3 regions of the Pseudomonas sp. GW460-LB5 genome follow, and region 3 is predicted to be linked to each of the others. Evidence: riboswitches for the same ligand, from Rfam matches in the RefSeq annotation. Region 3 holds a riboswitch; each other region holds the start of a gene.
The links. Region 3 has a riboswitch for cobalamin ahead of AC07XM_RS11130 (CbtB domain-containing protein). Riboswitches for the same ligand answer to the same signal wherever they lie in the genome.
Positions count from the first base shown of each region.

Region 1: linked by a shared signal. The riboswitch ahead of cobW (cobalamin biosynthesis protein CobW) and the one ahead of AC07XM_RS11130 (CbtB domain-containing protein) in region 3 are both predicted to bind cobalamin.
Region 2: linked by a shared signal. The riboswitch ahead of AC07XM_RS21955 (TonB-dependent receptor) and the one ahead of AC07XM_RS11130 (CbtB domain-containing protein) in region 3 are both predicted to bind cobalamin.

Region 1 is NZ_JBWKXT010000003.1:93,630-97,689, forward strand. It holds gene cobN (cobaltochelatase subunit CobN) at 1-313, opposite strand, end outside; gene cobW (cobalamin biosynthesis protein CobW) at 317-1,384, opposite strand; cobalamin riboswitch at 1,485-1,701, opposite strand; gene AC07XM_RS04090 (glyoxalase superfamily protein) at 1,803-2,180, shown strand; gene AC07XM_RS04095 (hypothetical protein) at 2,177-2,536, shown strand; gene AC07XM_RS04100 (ATP-binding cassette domain-containing protein) at 2,763-4,060, shown strand, end outside.
Region 2 is NZ_JBWKXT010000041.1:42,419-46,478, reverse strand. It holds gene AC07XM_RS21960 (acetyltransferase domain-containing protein) at 1-236, opposite strand, end outside; gene AC07XM_RS21955 (TonB-dependent receptor) at 422-2,548, opposite strand; cobalamin riboswitch at 2,658-2,865, opposite strand; gene AC07XM_RS21950 (outer membrane beta-barrel protein) at 3,026-3,772, shown strand; gene AC07XM_RS21945 (GNAT family N-acetyltransferase) at 3,904-4,060, opposite strand, start outside.
Region 3 is NZ_JBWKXT010000014.1:37,975-42,034, forward strand. It holds gene AC07XM_RS11125 (TonB-dependent receptor plug domain-containing protein) at 1-1,857, shown strand, start outside; cobalamin riboswitch at 2,052-2,274, shown strand; gene AC07XM_RS11130 (CbtB domain-containing protein) at 2,369-2,557, shown strand; gene AC07XM_RS11135 (CbtA family protein) at 2,567-3,253, shown strand; gene AC07XM_RS11140 (cobalamin biosynthesis protein) at 3,253-3,642, shown strand; gene cobM (precorrin-4 C(11)-methyltransferase) at 3,676-4,060, shown strand, end outside.

The sequences.
Region 1 (4,060 bases), on a different contig from region 3:
CAGCCAGCTCGACCAGTTGCTCGACGCCATAGCGCCAGTAACCGACGCCGCCGTGCAGCGACACCAGGATGACCTTGGCGTGGCGCAGCACCTGGTCGACATACAGGTCGACCGAAGCGTGGTTCTGCACCTGCATCGGGTTGGCCAGGCGCAGGCTGGGGAAATCCTCAGGCAGTTGCTCGGCCGTATCGGCGAGCAACGCCAGGTGCGAATCGCCGCTGCAGAGAATCACCAGTTCGGCGGGTGTCTGGCCAAGGTCGGCAATACTGTCGTCCGGCACGAAGCCGCCGGGCTGGGTCCGCAGCAGGTGCACGGGTCAGGCGCCCAAGGCCTGGCGCAGGCGCGCTTCCAGCTGGGCAGCGTCGAGTTCCTGGCCGATCAACACCAGGCGGGTGATGCGCGGCTCGTCGGCACGCCAGGCGCGGTCGAAGTGTTTGTCGAAACGGGTCCCCACGCCTTGCACCAGCAGGCGCATCGGTTTGCCCGGGATGGCAGCGAAGCCTTTGGCGCGCAGGATGCCGAACTCCACCACCAGCTGGGTCAAGGCGTCGAGCAACAGGCTTTCGTCAGCCTCCGGCAGGTCGATGGAAATGGAGTCGAAGGCGTCGTGGTCGTGGTCGTCATGATCGTCGCCATCGTGGTGCGAATCGTGGTGGGTACGGCGGCCATCGATGTGCGCCTCGGACTCGGCGCCCACACCCAGCAGCACCTCCAGCGGCAGCTTGCCACTGCTGGCCTCTACCACCTTGACTGCCGGCGGCAGTTCTTCGGCCACTTCGGCGCGCACCTTGGCCAGGCCTTCGGCGTCGATCAGGTCGGCCTTGTTCAATACCACCAGGTCGGCGCTAGCCAGCTGATCGGCGAACAGTTCGTGCAGCGGCGATTCGTGGTCCAGGTTAGGGTCGAGCTTGCGCTGGGCATCGACCTGGTCCGGGTAGGCGGCGAAAGTGCCGGCAGCCACGGCCGGGCTATCGACCACGGTGATGACCGCGTCGACGGTGCAGGCGTTGCGGATTTCCGGCCACTGGAAGGCTTGCACCAGCGGTTTGGGCAGGGCCAGGCCACTGGTTTCGATCAGGATGTGGTCCAGGTCGCCACGGCGTGCCACCAGCTCGCGCATGACCGGGAAGAACTCTTCCTGCACGGTGCAGCACAGGCAGCCGTTGGCCAGTTCATAGACGCGGCCGCTGGCTTCTTCTTCGGTGCAGCCGATGCTGCACTGCTTGAGGATTTCGCCGTCGATACCCAGTTCGCCGAATTCGTTGACGATGACCGCAATGCGACGGCCCTGGGCGTTGTCGAGCATGTGGCGCAGCAAGGTGGTCTTGCCCGAGCCGAGGAAGCCGGTGACGATGGTAACGGGGAGCTTGGCCAGTGTTTTCATGTCGCATTGCCCTTGGCAGAATGGCGCGGGCATGCAGGACGACAGCCGCGGACCAGGCCGGCCGGGCTTGTTCGCCACCGGATCACCCCGCCCGGTTGAAAGTCGAAAACGTTGCGAGGCAGGTCTCCTGGCTTGCACCGTTCCAGCTCCCCGTTCAGTTGAACGGCGGGCTGGCGGGATGACGCCTTCCCGCGCATTGGCGCAGTGGCTGTGTCGATCCGTTGTCAGTGCTTACAGTTGCGGGGGCAGCCGCGGCTTGTACCGCGTTCCCGTCTTAGCTTCGGCCTGGCCGAAGAACCTCGAAGTGGCAAGGCTACGCAGTGGCTGGCGGGTGGTCAACCATTGCTGCGGGGCTTGCCGACAACTCTTGGCGGCACTGCGGTACAGTGGCGACTTTGCCCACTGTCAAGGACGCCCCATGCTCCTCGCCCCCGCCATCCCGGTACTGCGCATCTTCTCGGTCGACAAGGCCAGGGAGTTCTACATGGATTTCCTCGGTTTCAGCCTGGACTGGGAGCACCGCTTCAGCCCGAACCTGCCGTTGTACATGCAGATTCACCGCGATGGCCTGATCCTGCACCTTACCGAGCACCATGGCGATGCCTGCCCCGGCTCTACAGTGTTTGCCCGCCTCGACGACCTGCGGGCGCTGGAGCATGAACTGCAAGGCAAACAGTACGGTTACGCCCGGCCCGAAGCCGAGCGCCTGGACTGGGGCCTGCAGATGCAGGTGTGCGACCCGTTCGGCAACCGCCTGCGCTTCTGCCAGCAGATCGATGACGAGGCCAACCTGTGAAGGCGCTGGGCAAACGCGAAATGGCCCGCCTGGAGCGGGAGCTGGTAGCGTGCCTGACGGACGCCTGTGAAACCGCCAAGACAGAAATCGTCGGGTTCACCTGGCTCACCCATCGCCTGGACCCTGAGAACTTTCCGGCCAGCCTGCGTATTACTTGGGTGTTTGAACAAGAGGCCGAGAAAGTCGCTGCAGTGGCGGGTGAAGCAAAGGCACGCATGCTGGCGCTGACCCGTCAGGCGTTGGACCACGCCGGCATACAACTGGATCACCCGGCCTGGCATGTACGGTTTGACAGCGAAGAGGCCTGCAAACAGAGCCACGGAGGCGACTGGGCCAAGCGCTTGACGGGGCGCTGAGCCCAGGGCCAGACAAGATCGGGCGCCGCTCGCGCGGCGCATCGCCAGTGCAGGAAACCCATACACGGCGGGCGGTACTTTACCCGCCCCCAACGGGCCGTTAGGCTACGCACTCCCCCAGTACGAGGTATTCGTCCAATGCGCCATTAATGCCGCCGTCCATTCGACGGCCAGTCTTCAGCCTCCGGTTTGCTCCGGAGATGTCGCGGCATTTGTGGAGTTGTGCATGACGAACACGTCGATCCTGACGCTGGACAGCGTCTCTTTGGCCTTGCCTGATGGCCGGCTACTGTTTACCGATCTCAACGAAACCTTCGACCAACGGCGTACCGGCCTGGTCGGGCGCAATGGCGTGGGCAAGAGCCTGCTAGGGCAGGTTCTTGCCGGCCAGCGTGCACCGAGCAGCGGCCAGTGCCGGCGCCTTGGGCCTGTCCATCTGCTGAATCAGCAGGTAATCGAGCGCAGCACCACGCTTGCCGACCTGGCCCAGGTGGGGTCGGTGATAGCGGCGTTGGAGCGCATCGAGCAAGGCAGCATCAACCCCCAGGATTTCGACACCGTCGGCGAGCGCTGGGATATCCGCGAGCAACTGCAGATGCACCTGCAACGCAACGGCCTGAGTCACCTTGACTGGCGCCAGCCCGCACGCAGCCTGAGCGGCGGCCAGGCTATGCGCGTGGCGCTGGCAGGCGCATGGCTCAGCGGTGCCGACTACCTGATACTCGACGAACCGAGCAACCACCTGGACAGCGACGCCCGTGCCCAATTGCTGAGCATGATCGAGGCCTGGGACCGAGGTTTGCTGGTGATCAGCCACGACCGCAGCCTGCTGGCGCACATGGCGCGCATTGTCGAACTGTCGAGCCTGGGGTTACAGGCCTATGGCGGCAACTACGGCTTCTATGCAGCACAAAAAGCCAGCCAGGTGGCGCAGGCCCAGCAGCAACTTGCCCGGCTCAAGCAGCAGCAACAACGCCAAGCCCGTGAACTGCAGCGCCAGCGCGAAGACCTGGAACGCCATCAGGCCCGGGCCGGGCGTCAAGCCAGGCATGCCAACCAGGCCAAGATCCTGGTCGACCGCCAGCAGGAGCGCAGCCAGGCCACGGCGGGCAAGCAGCACCGCGACCATCGCGACGCGCGGCAAGCATTGCTGGGCAAAGTGCATGACGCCGCCCGCGAGGTCGAGCAAGCCACTGCGATTACCTTGCATGCTCCCACGCCCCAGCGTCATGCGGGCCGCGAAGTGTTGGCGTTGCAGGCACTTCGCTTGCCCCATGGCACCCGCAAACCGCTTGACCTGCGCTTGTGCCTGGGCCAGCGGATGGGCCTGGTCGGCGCCAACGGCAGTGGCAAGTCCACGCTGCTAAGGCTGCTGAACGGGCAATTACCGGCATCACCACACACTTTGCGCCGCCGTGGCGAAACCGCCCTGCTCGACCAGCACTGCAGTACCTTGGCAGGCCACAGCAGCGTGCTCGAACACCTGCGCAGGGCCAACCCGGTGCTGGCCCAGGGCGAGTTGCG
Region 2 (4,060 bases), on a different contig from region 3:
GCCGACAGCCCGGTTAGCAGGACAAACACTGGCGCGCACAGGTGGGCCAGGGTCCGGCTGAAGAACAGCGACGGCTCTGTGGCTTCGATGGTCATCGGGTCGCTGACCTGTCGGTGCAGGAAGAACGTTTCGCGGACGTGGTCCAGAAGCATGAACAGGATCACCAGGCCGCGCAGGGCATCGATGCTTTGCAGGCGCTGGGTGATCAAGGAGGGCGTGGCGCTGGCGCTTGTCATGGAGGGTCGCTGATAGGAATTAATGTCATGTGAAACGTTATCTTATAACTAATCGATGAGAGGTTGGTAGAGGTTTTTGTGTTGCCTGTGCCGGTCTCTTCGCTGCGCAAGGCTGCTCCTACCGGTCGGTGGTGACTGGCAGGAGCAGCCTGGTGCTGCGAAGAGGCCGTTACAGGCAACTCAGGTCAGAAGGTGTAATCAACCGTCGCAAAGTACGATCGTGGCATCCCCATCAACCACTGCTGCCCACTGAACGCCGACTGCACATATTCACGATCAGACAGGTTGTTCAACTGCAACCCCAACTTCACATCCGGCAGCACCTGCCAGGCGATGTTGGCATCGACCACGGCGTAGCCGGGGGCACGTTGGGAATTGGCAGTATCGGCATAACGCTCATCCACGTAGCGCACACCCATGCCGGCCTCTACCTGCTGGCCGAAGCCTTTGCTCAGCCACAGGTTGGCGGTACGCCGTGGCACGTTGGCCGGCCGGTTGCCGGCACGGTCCTGCGCTACACCGCCGACCATCTCGTCGAAATCGTCATACCTGGCGCGTACCAGCGACGCATTGGCCGACACCTGCCACTGATGCGCCAGTGCCAGTTCCAGGGTTGCCTCAAGGCCATCTGACGTCTGCTGCCCAGCCTGTTGTTTCTCGTGGGTGATCGGGTCGTCCACCAGCAGCTTCTTTTTGACGATGTGGTAGGCGGCCAGCGTCCATTCGCCACGGCCGTCCCAGAAGCGCTGCTTGAGGCCAACCTCGGTCTGTTTCGCCTCGGTCAGGTCATAGTGCATCTGGGTGGGGCTGAGGCTGATGAGGTTGTTGACCCCCTCCTGGCTGGTGGAGTACTGCCCGTACAGCGCCAAGTCATCGGTGACTGCGAACACCAGCCCGGCGCGCCAGTTACCACCTTGCAGGCTGCGGTCGCTGCGGCTGTCGTTGGTCAGGTTGGTGCGGTCGATGTGGTTCTGGTCGCGGCGCACCCCAGTGACCAGCGACAGCCGGTCGCTCAGTTGCAAGCGGTTCTCGACGAACAGAGCGAAGGTGTGGGTGCTGGACAAGGTTTGCGGGCGCAGCGGCGAGGCGCTGTGGAACCCGCCCGGTTCTGGCTGCCATGGGTCGATGTAGTCACCGCCCACATCGTTGTAGGGCGCATTGCTGTCGACGTTGAAGCGGACCTTGTTGTATTCCGCGCCGACCACGGTCTTGCTGGCCAGGCTGAACAGCCTGTGGTCAAAGGTGAAGGTCTGGCGGTCGCCGAACTGTTCCTGGTTGTGCTTGATCTCCAGGTAGCTGCCGCGCTGCAATTGCTGGCGCTCGGCGTCCCAGCTGTAGTCTTCGGCATTGCGCCAGTGGCGGCGGCTTTTGATGTAGTACAGCTGGTTGCTGGCGCTGACGTGGTCGTTCAGCGTCCAGTCCGTGGTCAGCCGGGTCCACTCATCGACGTAGTGCTGCACGTCGTTCTGCACGTTGTAGTTTTTCTTGCGCAGGCTGCTGCGGTAGTGGCCGTCGATCAGCGGGGTGCCGTAGTAGTTGGCAGGCTCTGCATCACCACGGTCGTGGGCAAGGGTGAAACTGAGGTCGTCACTGGCATCGAAACGCAGCGCGGCACTCAGGGCCAGGCTGCGCGATGTGGTGCGGTCGACCCAGCCGTTGCCGGCCTGCTGGTTAAGGGTCAGGCGATAGCTAAGGCGCTCGCTGAGGCTGCCGCCGCTGTCCAGGCCGAGCTGCTGGCGGTCCCACGAGCCGTAGCCCAGGCGCAGGTGGTTGCGCACCTCGCCGGCAAACGGTTTTTTCGGGATCACGTTGATCACCGCGCCGGTGGCGCCTTCGCCATGCAGAACCGAAGCCGGGCCGCGAATGACATCGATACGCTCGACCATCCACGGGTCGACCGGGAACGTCTGGGTGCCGGCACCGGTGTACAGGCCTGCGCCGTCGAACAGGGTCATCACCGAACTGTGACCGGCAAAGCCGCGGGCGGACAGGCCTGTGCCGCCGTCGCCGGGGGAGCCGACGAAGGTGATGCCCGGCGACCGCGTCACCGCATCCTGCACGGTGAGGTTGTTGCGCTGCTGAATCTGCTCGGCGCTGATGCTGCTGGTGCTGGCCGGTGTTTCCAGGGCACTGAGGCCGAGGCGCGAGCCTGCCTGGGTCGGCGTGGCCAGGTCGAGGGTGCGGCTGTCGAGGGTGTCGGTGATGGCCGTGGAAGGCAAGGCCAAGGGCTGCTGGTCATGGCCATCGGCCAGGGCCGGGAGGGCGACGGCCAGGCAGGCCGCCAGGGGGTGAAGCTTGAACATACGGGACATGTCGTTCCACTGCTGCAGGAATGAATGGATCCCGGTGGAAAACACGCAAAGGCGAACCATGCAGGCAGGCGCGCGCACGGATTCCGGCCTGCGCCCGCCCACCGCGGGTTGCCAAGTGAAGCTCCAGGCCGGTCTCCGGGCTTGCGAGGGGCATGAAACCTTCACCTTCCCATGCACGTGCACAGTGGTATCTCGAAGGGTTCACTCGCTTACCGTTGCGGGGGCAGCGCCGGACTTGTCATGGGTAACATGACGCACCGGCTTCCCGTTTCACCCTGCGCGCGGCGGCGAAGGGCACCTGAAACTGGCGCGCATCTGACCACTGAAAGGCTAAGGCGTCAAATGTTGGCGTGCCATGAATACGCCGATAAAACACAGGGTTGCGTGTTTTTACTGATTTTTTTTCGAACTTTTCGTGTGGCGTTTGTCTCGAACCGCACGTTCGTCTTTCGTTACCAAGTCATGGAGACTTTACGCATGCCTGCTCGTCATCTGTTGCGCCACACCTGCCTGCTCGCCTTGATCGCCGCACCGCTGGCCGCCACCGCCGCACCCAGCACCGACCCGCTGTTCACCATCGGTCTGCAGGGCGCCTACGACAAGTTCAAGTTCGAAGGTGGCAGTGAAAGCGACAAGGAACACATGGGCCAGGGCGGTGTGTTCGCCACCTTCGGCAACAAGCTGACAGCCGAATCCGGTTTCATCTACCAAATCGGCGCCGAAGCCAAATACGGCAAGAAGAACGACAACAAGCTCAAGGAAGCCCAGGCTGACCTGGACCTTGGCTGGCGTGCGGCGCTGGACGCTCGCAACTTCGTCGATGTGACCGTGGGCGGCGGCTACAGCTGGTCGCGCTTCGAGCCGGAAATCAACGACCTTGATACCAAGCTCACCGTGAAGTCGCCCTTTGCCAAGGCGGCGCTGGGCTACAACCACCAGTTCGACGCCTCGACCCTGCGGGTGGAAGTGGGCGCGCGCCACACCCTGGACGGCCGTGCGCGGCTGAAAGTGGACGACTTTGGCAGCGACACGGTCGACCTCAAAGACCGCACCAACCCGTACGCCGAAGTGACGTTGCTGATGAACCAGCAGGGCGCTTTGCCGGTGCAGGCCGGGGTGTACTACACCCGCACCGAATACAAGCTGGACGAAGATTCGCCAGTGGCAGACAACACCAAGCTCAAGCGTGACGAGTTTGGTGTAAAGGTGGGCTTGGCGTTCTGAAGCTGAGCGTTTAGCAGGCCCGGCCTCTTCGCGGGTGAACCCGCTCCCACAAGGACCGCACAGCCTTTAGATGCTGCGCAGTACTTGTGGGAGCGGGCAAGCCCGCGAAGGGGCCGAACCTGCAAGAGAGGTCAGCGCCCGCGACGCCGCGACACCCGTGCCTCGATGTTCTTGCGCCCGATCAGCAGCGGTGGTTTCTCCACCACCGGCTCCTCTGCCAGCCACTTGTACATCACCAGGCAGTCCACCAGCCCAAGGCGGGCATGGCGGTAAGCCTTGGGCAAGCGG
Region 3 (4,060 bases):
GGTGACGGCGGTTTCCTGCACCTGTCGGGGGAGGCACGCAAGCGCGGCACCGCCAACTGGATCGACAAAGCCGACCCTGGTTACCGGGCCTACTTCGAGGACGACCGCCAGGCCGCCTGGGACCACCGCGCTGTGAAGAACGGCGACCCCGACCTGCGCGCCTTCAACCTCGGTTACAACGCCGAACTGCCCATCAGCGACGACCTGAAACTGTATTCGTTCGCCACCTATGCCGAGCGCAAGCTCGAAGCCTTCAACAACTATCGACTGCCCAACAGCAACGCCTCGATCCCCGAGTTGTTCCCCGACGGGTACTTCCCGCTCAACAACATCAAAGACACCGACTACCAGTGGCTGCTCGGCACCCGGGGTGCCGCCGGCGCCTGGGACTGGGACCTGTCCACCACGTACGGGCGCAACAAGAACCAGCAGTCCAGCGACCTCACCATCAACCCTACCTACGGCCCGGCCTCGCCAACCTCGTTCGATGACCTGGCGACTTTGCAGTTCGACCAGTGGGTAAACAACCTGGACATCACCCGCGCTTTTGATCGCGTGTTTGGCCTGGCCGTACCAACCCGCGTCTCGGCGGGCCTGGAACACCGTTGGGAGCGGTTCCAGACCTTCGCCGGCGACCCCGTCGCCTACGGCGTCGGGCCCTACACTTACCCGGCCACCCTGGCCGACGGGCGCCCCAACCCGCTCTACGCGCTGGCCACCGGCCAGACCGCCGTGGGCGCCCAGGCTGCGCTGACCATCCGCCCGGAAGACGAGGCCGATGTGAAGCGCAACAACTATGCCGCCTACATCGACCTCGGCCTGGACCTGACCCCGCGCTGGTACCTGGGCACCGCCGCGCGCGTCGAGCACTACGACGACAACTCGGGCAACACCGCCAGCTTCAAGCTCAATTCACGCTATGAACTGAGCGAAACCGTGGCAATCCGCGGCACTTTGGGCAGCGGTTTCCGTGCCCCGTCGCTGACCCAGAGCGGCTATACGGTCAGCGACAACCGCACCGCGCTGGACGCTGACGGCAATGTGGTGCCGGCCTTGCGCCGCACCGTGGCGCCTGGCAGTGCCGCGGCGCTGGCATTCGGCGGCGACAAGCTCGACCCGGAGAAATCGCGCAACGCCGGCCTGGGCCTGACCTGGCAACCGGCGCGCCGTACCAGTGTCACCCTGGACACCTACCTGATCGACATCGACGACCGCATCCTGTTGACCGAAAACCTCTACGACCGGCAGAACGGTGCCGGTGCTATTGGCGATATGCTCCAAGCACTGGGCCTGGCACGCACCACCTGGATCAACTACTACACCAATGCCTTCGACACCCGTACCCGCGGCCTCGACCTGGTAGGTGACCACACCAGCGAATTCGGTGCCTGGGGCGATGTGCGCTGGACCTTGGGCTTCAACTGGAACAAGACCACTGTGCGCGGCAGCCGGGGCACGCCCGCAGCGCTGGCGGCAGCCGGTATCGAGGTGGTCGGCCATGGCCGCGAAGGTGACCTGGTGGCGGCCTCCCCGAAAACCAAATGGGTACTGGGCAGTCAGTGGTTGCTGGGTAGCTTCACCGGCACCTTGCAGACCACCCGCTACGGCAAGGTCGAAACCTGGCAGCAGAATCAGGCCCAGGACCGCACCTTCGGCGCCAAGTGGATTACCGACCTGGACCTGTCGTACCTGCTGTTCGACAGCTTGACCGTCAGCCTGGGCGGCACCAACATCTTCAATGTACGGCCCGACAAGAACGGCGTGTACAACGCCAACGGCAACCAGGCGGCCTACGGCAACCCGCCGTTTCATCCAGGTGGCGGGTACTGGTACACCAAGCTGGCGTATGACTTCTGAAAACATCCTTTGGGTTTAGCGCGGACCTCAGTGGGAGCGGGCAAGCCCGCGAATCAGGCAGATGCGGTGGATGGCACCGGCTTTGCCGGTGTTCGCGGGCGAGCCCGCGCCCACAATGATTGGGCAAACTTTCACCCTGAGCACGGCAGTCACTCGCACACATGGCAATTGACGCAAACCCCGCCCCATGCTCTCCTTATGCCTCACGTTCAGGTGCCCCCCAGGGGGTGAAACGGGAAACCGGTGCGTCGCAGGCCCTCCATCAGGGCCGGACAAGCCCGGTGCTGCCCCCGCAACGGTAAGCGAGTGAAGCGTCTGTGCCACTGTGCCTTGTAGTCCGGCATGGGAAGGTGACGCTTTTCAGGAGCCCTGCTCCTCCTCGCAAGCCCGGAGACCGGCCTGGCGTTCATGAACACCCCGCGGTGGGCGGGCGCTGTTGCATTCCCCTGGGCGGCCACGCATCAGGGATGCCGCGCTTGCCCGTTGCCCACAAAAAGCAGAGGAACGCGTCATGCCCGTCACCAGCGCCAAGCCACACAGCCTTGCCACCCCCGTCACCCTCAGCCAGCGCATCGTCATTGCCGTTGGCGCAAGCCTGCTGGGCCTGGGCCTGGTGTACTTCGCCGGTTTCTCGCACATCGAGGCCGTGCACAACGCCGCTCACGACACCCGCCACAGCGCCGCCTTCCCCTGCCACTGAGTACGCCTGATGATCACGCGCATTGCCCGTACCGCGGGCTTCAGCGGGCTGCTTGCGGCCCTGCTGCTGACCCTGCTGCAAAGCTTCTGGGTCGCCCCGCTGATTCTTGAGGCGGAAACCTACGAATCCTCGGCCCCGGCCGCACACCACGAACATGGCGGCGAAGTGGCCGCCCATGAGCACAGCGCCGACGCCTGGTCGCCGGAAGACGGCTGGCAGCGGGTGCTGTCCACCACCGGTGGCAACCTGGTGGTTGCGGTCGGCTTCGCCCTGATCCTCGCCGCCCTCTACAGCCTGCGCGAACCGCAGCGTGCCGGCACCGGTGTGCTGTGGGGCCTGGCCGGTTTCGCCGTGTTCTGTCTGGCGCCAACGTTGGGGCTGCCACCGGAACTGCCCGGCACCGCTGCCGCCGACCTGGGGCAACGCCAGGCCTGGTGGATTGGCACGGCCAGCGCCACCGCCCTTGGCCTGGCCTTGCTGGTGTTCGCCCGGCACTGGCTGTTGAAGGCGCTGGGCGCCGTGTTGTTGATAATCCCCCATGTGATCGGCGCGCCACAGCCCGACGTGCATGAAAGCCTGGCCCCCGCAGCACTGGAGACTCAGTTCAAGATGGCCTCCTGGCTGACCAACGCTGCATTCTGGGTGGCCTTGGGCCTGCTCAGTGCATGGCTGTTCCGCCGTTCCAGCCAGGCCTGATGCCGGCCTTCTACGCCGGCTTCGGCTGCCGCCGAGGTTGCCCGGTGGATACATTGCAAACCCTGCTGCACCAAGCCTTGGCTAGCCAGGGCCTGGTGCTCGCCGACCTGCGCGGCATTGCCAGCATCAGCCTCAAGGCCGACGAACCCGGCTTGCAGCAACTGGCCGAACGCCTTGGCTTGCCCTTGGTGCTGTACCATAGCGCACAACTGCAAGCCTTTGAGCCGCTGCTCAGCCACCGCTCTGCCACAGCCCATGCCCACAGCGGCTGCTGGGGCGTGGCCGAGAGCGCGGCACTGGCGTTGGCCAGCCAGCGGCCCGGCTGCACCGCCGGGTTACTGCTGACCCGCCAGGTACTGGGCCCGGCGACCCTCGCCCTGGCCTGCTGAACATTTCGCTCCTCTTTCCTGCAAGGACTTTCCATGACGGTGTACTTCATCGGTGCCGGCCCCGGCGACCCTGAACTGATCACGGTCAAAGGCCAACGGCTGATTCGCCAGTGCCCAGTGATCATCTATGCCGGCTCACTGGTACCTGCTGCCGTGCTCGAAGGCCACAAGGCCCAGATCGTGATCAACAGTGCCGAGCTGCACCTGGAACAGATCATCGCCGCCATGCGCAGCGCGCACGAACAAGGCCAGGACGTGGCCCGTGTACACAGCGGCGACCCCAGCCTGTACGGCGCCATCGGTGAACAGATCCGCCACCTGCAGGCGCTGGGCATCGATTACCAGATCATCCCCGGGGTCACCGCCACGGCGGCCAGCGCGGCGCTACTTGGCTGCGAACTGACCCTGCCACAGGTGG